2 regions of the Xylanivirga thermophila genome follow, and region 1 is predicted to be linked to the other one. Evidence: a T-box and tRNA genes for the amino acid it is inferred to sense, from the RefSeq annotation. Region 1 holds a T-box; the other holds one or more tRNA genes.
What was found. The T-box of region 1 lies ahead of tyrS (tyrosine--tRNA ligase). A T-box ahead of a tRNA ligase gene usually reads a tRNA of that ligase, here a tRNA-Tyr.
Positions count from the first base shown of each region.

Region 2: it has a tRNA-Tyr gene. The T-box ahead of tyrS (tyrosine--tRNA ligase) is inferred to sense a tRNA for this amino acid. The anticodon was not compared.

Region 1 is NZ_RXHQ01000035.1:1,329-5,437, reverse strand. Features, by position in the region: gene EJN67_RS12090 (NAD(P)/FAD-dependent oxidoreductase) at 1-466, opposite strand, end outside; gene uvsE (UV DNA damage repair endonuclease UvsE) at 635-1,894, shown strand; T-box leader at 1,932-2,196, shown strand; gene tyrS (tyrosine--tRNA ligase) at 2,243-3,463, shown strand; gene EJN67_RS12075 (homoserine dehydrogenase) at 3,538-4,109, shown strand, end outside.
Region 2 is NZ_RXHQ01000007.1:92,546-96,654, forward strand. Features, by position in the region: gene EJN67_RS05700 (amidohydrolase family protein) at 1-53, shown strand, start outside; gene EJN67_RS14375 (hypothetical protein) at 213-338, shown strand; gene EJN67_RS05705 (AraC family transcriptional regulator) at 390-1,292, opposite strand; tRNA gene EJN67_RS05710 (tRNA-Tyr) at 1,364-1,448, opposite strand; gene EJN67_RS05715 (L,D-transpeptidase family protein) at 1,529-2,473, opposite strand; gene murC (UDP-N-acetylmuramate--L-alanine ligase) at 2,678-4,060, shown strand.

The DNA.
Region 1 (4,109 bases):
TTTCGATACCTGTAAGCCCGCTTCCAAGCACTATAGCTCTCCCGCCTGTTTGGGCACAGCCTTTTATTCGATCGGCATCTTCTATGGAGTTTATAGTAAAAAACTCTACCTTATCAATACCATCTATTGGTGGTATAAAAGGTCTGCCACCTGTAGCAATAAGAAGCTTATCATATGCCATACTCCAGCCGTCTTCTCCTATTATAATATTTTTTTCCGTATCTATGGCCATAATGTTTTTATCTAATACAAGCTTTATATGCTTTTTATCATAAAAGTTCTTATCTTTTAAGAAAAGTTTGTCCCTTGTAATCTCGTTACCTATGTAATAGGGAAGCATGATCTTTGAATAAACAGGGGTGTTTTCCCTGGATATTACTACTATTTCATCATCTTCACATATATCTCTTAGCTTAGTAGCGGCAAAAAATCCTGCTGCACTGTTTCCTAATATTACGTATTTCAAATAATCCACCCTCTTCTATTTTAACTCCTATTAATATATATAACCTTTTATTTTTATGATAATCAAAAATAAAGTATTTATAGTAATTTTGTCATTTTACGTTTAGAATACAAAATGGAATGGTATTATAGAGTTATGCGGAAAATCAAAATATGGAGGATAAATAATATGTCCATAGGGTATGCGTGTATATTGTTAGGGCGGGAGGATACCAAAATGAGCAGATGCCTGCTTAAAAATGCTACTGAAGATAGATTGCGAAGTATTACCCAAGCAAATCTTGCCGCCCTGTCGAATATAATAGATTATAACATTGAAAATAATATAATGCTGTATCGAATAAGCTCCGATATAATCCCCTTCGCCACCCATCAGGTAAATAATATAGAATGGTGGGAGGATTATTATGATATATTAAATGCCATAGGAGTAAAGATAAAAAATAGCGGTATGAGGGTATCAGTACATCCCGGACAATATACAGTGATAAACTCTCCAGATGGTGATGTGGTAAAAAGGGCTATTGAAGAGCTTAAATACCATAACAGGCTTTTAGAGTGTATGGGACTTGATAACACCCACAAGCTTATACTTCATGTAGGCGGGGTATATGGGGATAAGAATCTTGCTATGGATCGATTTCAAAATAACTTTTATAAATTGCCCCAAGAAGTAAAAGAACGATTGGTCATAGAAAATGATGAAAGAAACTACAACATAGGAGAGGTATTAGGGTTATCATATAATACGGGCACCCCAGTGGTATTGGATACTTTGCATCATAGTATAAATGCAGATGATAATAGGGGATTATATGATTGGATAAGGATATGCTCAAGTACATGGCATAATGAAGATGGCAGGCAGAAGATACACTATTCCCAACAGGATAGGGACGGTAGAAGTGGATATCATTCTAAGACCATAGATACTGCTGAGTTTATCAAGTTTTATAATGGACTTGTGGATAATGGGTTGGATGATGTGGATATAATGCTCGAGGTAAAGGATAAAAATCTGTCGGCATTAAAATGCATAAATCTTACATCCCCTTCCATACCTAAAAAAGTATTGGAGGAGGAGTGGGCTAGATATAAGTATCTAGTTCTCAGCTTCAGTCATAGAAAATATAACAATATACGGGAAATATTAAAGCAGGATAGCATCTCTCCTATGAGGTTTTATGCAGAAATAGACGAAGCTATAAAAATGCCGGAGGATATGGGTGCACAAAAGAATGCAGCTCTTCATATATGGGGATATTTTAAGGATATTGCAACGGATACTGAAAAAAGAGAATTTTTTAAGAGACTTGAAAAATATATGGAAGGCGGGGGTGTTGATAGCCTAAAGAGGTATTTATACAGATTAGCTAAAAAATATAACGAGGAATATTTAATGAACAGCTATTATTTTTTTGTACATTGACATTATTCATATATGCAATGTATAATATAAAAAACGTATAAAGACTGTGATGAGAAAGAGTAGGAAGGCCAATGGTCCTTACAGAGAGTTCCCGGTAGGTGAGAGGGGCAAGGAATGGTATTCTGAATACATCTCTGAGTTGCACACCAAAAGGCCTTATGCCAAGTAGGCTGTTGCCGGAAACCTGCACCCGTTATAGTGCTAAAGTATAAACGCTTTTGCGTCGTACTTGATAAGGTTGGCATCGTGAGGTGTCGATAAATCTGGGGTGGTAACACGGGATATAAGCTCTCGTCCTCTTAAATGGAGGATGGGGGCTTTTTTGATTTTATAAAAAGGAGGATCATCATGTTAGCTGTAGATGAGCAATTAAGTATAATATTAAAAGGTGTAGAAGAGATAATATCTTTGGAAGAGCTTGAAAATAAGCTGTATAAGGCTAAAAAAGAGGAGCGCCCCCTTACTATAAAGCTTGGTCTGGATCCTACGGCGCCGGATATACATTTAGGGCATAGCGTGGTGCTAAGGAAGATAAGACAAATGCAGGATCTAGGGCATAGGGCGGTTATAGTCATAGGTGATTTTACCGGCATGATAGGGGATCCCACCGGTAGATCAACGGCTAGAAAACAATTATCTAGAGCAGAGGTTATGAAAAATGCAAAAACATACAAGGAACAGATGTTTAAGATATTGGATAGGGAAAAGACAGAAATAAGGTTTAACAGCGAGTGGCTTGATAAGTTGAGTTTTCATGATGTAATAGAATTATCATCTAAATGTACAGTAGCTAAGATAATGGAGAGGGAGGATTTTAAGGGACGCTTTGAAGCCCATGAGCCTATATCCATGCATGAATTTTTCTATCCGATTATACAGGGATATGATTCGGTGGTATTAAATGCAGATATTGAACTAGGTGGTACAGAGCAGAAATTTAATATACTTATGGGCAGAAGCCTACAAAGGGATTTGGGACAGGATAGTCAGGTAGCCATATTTATGCCCATATTGGAAGGTATAGATGGTGAGAAAAAAATGAGTAAAAGCTTTGGCAACTATATAGGTATTGATGAATTGCCAGAAGATATGTATGGCAAGGTTATGTCAATACCAGATGAGCTTATTATCAAATATTTTGAATTGGCTACGGACATCCATCCGGATGAATTGGTATATAAAAAAATGTTATTGAGTAGGCATAACATAAATCCCATGGATGTTAAGATGCAGTTGGCGAGGGAGATAGTATCCTTATATCATGATATGGATAAGGCATTGAAGGCGGAGGAATATTTTAAGATGGTAGTTCAAAGGAAAGAGCTTCCTGCTAATATGCCCGTATTTGAAGTGCCAAAGGAGATTATGACAAATGGGAGTGTAGATATGTCAAAGCTTATGGTTATGGCAGGTTTGGTTTCCAGTACCAGCGAAGGCAGGCGTATTATATCCCAAGGTGGTGTCAAAATAAATGGCATAACCGTGAGAGGACACAAAGATGTATTCATAAGGCACAATGATGTGCTTAAGGTGGGGAAGAGGAGATTTATGAGATTGGTTATTGCCTAAAAACTTTTCTTCTATTATAATATTGCTATATATTAATGATGTATAAATATACAAAGGATGGTTAGGTGGTTAAAATGAAAGATGTACATATAGCTATTTTGGGATTTGGCAATGTAGGCATGGGAGTATGGGAGATACTAATGAACAATGGCTCAAAGGTGGATTGCATACTTGGGCGCAAAGTTGAAATAAAAAAGATTTTAGTTAGAGATATAAACAAAAAACGTAGTATAGATGTACCGGATGGTATTTTTACAGACAATATTGATGAGATAATTTCAGATGATGATATAGATATTGTGGTGGAGCTAATGGGTGGTATACAGCCGGCATTTCAATATATCAAAGAAAGCCTTAAAAATGGTAAGCATGTAGTCACTGCAAACAAGGCTGTTATGGCTACTAGGGGAAGAGAACTTTTGCATCTTGCCAATGAGGCTGGGCGGGAGCTTAGATACGAAGCCAGCGTAGCAGGTGGTATACCTATAATAAACACCCTTAATAAGGATTTAGCGGCGAATAATATAGAAGAAATAACTGGAATCATAAATGGTACTACAAATTATATACTAACCCAGATGACCACTCGTGGTATGAGCTTTGATGAGGCTCTAAAACAAGCCCAAGATATGGGATATGCTGAAGC
Region 2 (4,109 bases), on a different contig from region 1:
GGGTATATTATGAGGTGAATAGGATAAGGGACAACTTGATGTTTCAATCATGACTAAACGGTTTATTATGTAAACAAGAGGGTTTTTAAACTTATTACTATTTTGTAATCATTAATTGAAAGATATATAAGATATTTGTAAAACTTTCGAAATATATTTTGGTTATAATAAGATTACAGAAAGATTAACTCATAATAAACGGAGGGGACGCCATGAAAATGTTTTTAAGATCGGATGTGGGCAGAGGAATTACAGGAGCATTAATATCGATAGCCTTAACGTTGGCAATATTGTTCCCCGTAATATTTATGGAAATGTTTTCATATTTCGTAAGATAAATATTTAACATAATGATAAAGGACCATATGGTACTCAGATGAGTACCATATTTATTTTTTGGCCTTTGCCATAGCATTCCTGTATTGACTAGGAGACATGCCTGTATGTCTTTTAAAAAATTGGCTTAGATAATACTCACTTGAAAAACCACATTTGTCAGCTATCCATGCCACCGTTTCATCACCTTGCAAGAGTGCCCGTTTCACATGACCAAGCCTTATACCATCTATATATTCCTTAGCGGTCTTCCCCGTATTATGCTTTACTATACGGTTTATCTGCCTCCTACTCAAAAACATATGCTTTGATATGTCATTAAGGGTTATACCTTCTGAATAGTTATCCTCTATAAAACGATGTATCTGCTCCATGCGGGCATACGACGTACTGCGCTGTGGTATCTTGTATGCATTGGAATTACTATCTGTAAGGATACGCACCGACTGGATTATTATTTGACAAATAAGGCTCTGAATACGGGAATAAAATCCTATCTCCCGCCTACTAGCCTCTTTAAATACCTCATCCATCAGCTTCACTATGCCACATGTATCATCTACTGCCCGTGGATCATCGTTATTTAATGCATCCAATATGGCCTGTATCTCTTCTGTATTACCATATTCTTTATTATTCAATAGCTCTATATCACAGTTTATTGCATACTCCATGGAAGGAGAATCACCCACAAGGCGCTGCTCATGAAAAATTCCAGGGCCTGTAAGGTAGAATTGACCTTTGTTTACCAAAAACTCCCTCTCATCTGTAAATATACGGTTCCTGCCTTCCACTATATAGTGGAATTCATATGACGAATGTCTATGTCTCACAATTATGGGATTATCTTTATTAAAGGGTTGAGCACGAAACCACAATATGTTTATCCTCAAAGCATCCAATTGAAAATCCAGATCTAAAGACATTATATCCCTGGATGATATATATATATCCATAATATCTCCTGCTATATTATTTAGTATATGCAAAAAAGCAGTTGACTATATATGTCAACTGCCATATGTTCTGGTGGAGGAGGATGGATTCGAACCATCGAAGGCTGAGCCAGCAGATTTACAGTCTGCCCCCTTTGGCCGCTCGGGAACTCCTCCCCATTGCAACCGCCTTATCGGCTGCAATTCATAATTATAGAGCAAAACTTTTAAAATGTCAACCACTTTTTTTATTTTTATTAATTAACCCATACAGCCGTACCCTCAGGCATATTTTCGTATATCCAACGGCTATCCTCAACAGAGAGGCGTACACATCCTGATGTGATCCTCTCACCAAGCTCCGGCTCCTTTACATTTTTGTGTCTATCCATGGCCACTGAGTGGAATAGATAGGTGCCGTTAAATCGAACCCAATTTTTTGCACCACTTTGAAATTGGTCTGCATAAAACCACTCCCCCCTGTCAGCTATGCTAAATAACCCTCTGGTAGTGGGAGATTTATTACAACCTGTGGCGCATGGCATTACCCTCTCTATTTTCCAATTATCTTTACTACCTTTAAATACATATGTATGTTGCCTGTCTATGTCCACCCATATAAAATATTCGGTTTCACTTTCAAATTCATTATAATTTGCAAAGCCCTCTAAGTCCTCCCTATTTAAAAGTTTGGTGTTTACAGGACTATCAGGTGGAATATTCAAAACTGAATAGGGTAGCCAGCCTTCCATATCTTTGAATTTCACAAGATACCATTTTGCCGTCTTATCCTGTAATATCTCTACCTTTTCCCCTACAGATACATCCGCTAATTTCTCTGCACCAGATGATGGCTGTGAATATAGCTTTGTATCCGATTGTACTTCTGCCATGACAATATGGGGCTTAACTAGCGAAGCATAATATACCTCTAGATTTTCTTTTCCATATATGCCTTCGCTATTATCAATAACCCTATATGCAGGTTTTGGCATATCCATTGTAATATGGTTTTGATTATGTATATCTTCATCATCTTCTAGACTTTTGTTTGCATTGCCTGTTGTTGTCTTTTCTTTATCATATACACTAGTATTATTTAATGAATCATCCATTACTACTTCGTTGCTGTTAAATATAATCACGCAACATATAAGGGCTGCCAGTACAATTGTTATTAAACTTTTGTATTTTTTCAACATACAATCTCCTCTTGTAATTTCGATCTTATATCCTTATTATGAACATATTTTTCCTATCTTGCACATAATATTATAAACTAATATTTTAATGTTGACAACCTACTTTAATATTACCCAGTTAAACCTTTTTTTAAAAATAGCATTGATAAATTACTGCCTACGTGGTTATAATTAGCTTAGGTATTTTTTAAGGAGTGTTTGAATATGAGTAATGTACATATAAATAATTTTGAAAACGGTCATATCCATTTTATAGGAATAGGTGGCATAAGCATGAGCGGACTCGCAGAGATATTGCTAACAAAAGGATATACAGTTTCAGGTTCCGATATGCAGGATTCACCCATTTTACACAAACTTTCTAAAGATGGAGCACACATATATATAGGACATGATAAATCCCATATAGCAGGAGCCGATTTAGTAGTATATACAGCTGCCGTCCATGACGACAACCCAGAGATAATAGAGGCAAAATTGCAGAACATCCCCCTTATGGATAGGGCTACCCTACTTGGGCAAATCATGCAGTCCTTTAAGTTTCCCATAGGTGTAGCAGGTACCCACGGCAAAACCACCACCACATCCATGCTATCGATTATAATGCAGGATGCAAAGTTGGATCCTACAATACTGGTAGGTGGGGAATTGGATGCCATAGGTGGCAATGTACGTACTGGGAATAGCAACTATTTTATTACCGAAGCCTGTGAATATGTGGAAAGTTTTTTGAAATTCTATCCCTATATGGGCTTGATATTGAATATTGATCAGGATCATTTGGATTATTTTAGAGATTTGGATCATATATATAGTGCATTTTTTAAGTTTGCCAAACTCATACCATCGTCTGGGTATTTAATAGGATGTAACGATGATCCTAGGGTATCAAAACTTCTAACTGAAATGGACTGTAACATAATAACCTATGGCATAGATAATGCGTCTAACTGGATGGCATCTAATATACAGTATGATAAACAAGGGCATCCATCCTTTAATGCTTCATACAATGGGCAAGACATGGGGCGTTTTAATCTTAATGTACCAGGAAGTCATAATGTATACAATGCCCTTGCTGCATGTGCTGCTGCATATGCCATGGGTATATCACCTGATATCTCCAGAGAAGCCCTCAAACTCTATACAGGCACCCATAGAAGATTTGAGACAAAGGGCGAAGTAGGAGGTATTACCGTAATCGATGATTACGCCCATCATCCTACTGAGATATCAGCTACCCTGTCCACTATTGAGAAGATACCCCACGGAGATGTATGGTATATATTCCAACCTCATACCTATACGCGGACAAAAAAATTATTTGATCGATTTATCGATACCCTAAAAGGAGTTTACAATCTAATCATAACGGATATATATGCAGCCAGAGAACAGGACACTGGTGAGATACATTCAAAAGATCTGGTGGAAGCTATAAACAAAAACGGTGGTCATGCCATATATATATCCTCATTCTCTGATATAGAGGATTATGTAAAATCCCATGCAAAGGCGGGAGATATGGTAATTACCATTGGTGCAGGCAGTGTATATAAAATAGGAGAAGAGATTTTGAATAAATAAGAAATAAAAACATATCACATAGTAGAGGCACCTCTCATATTATGAACTA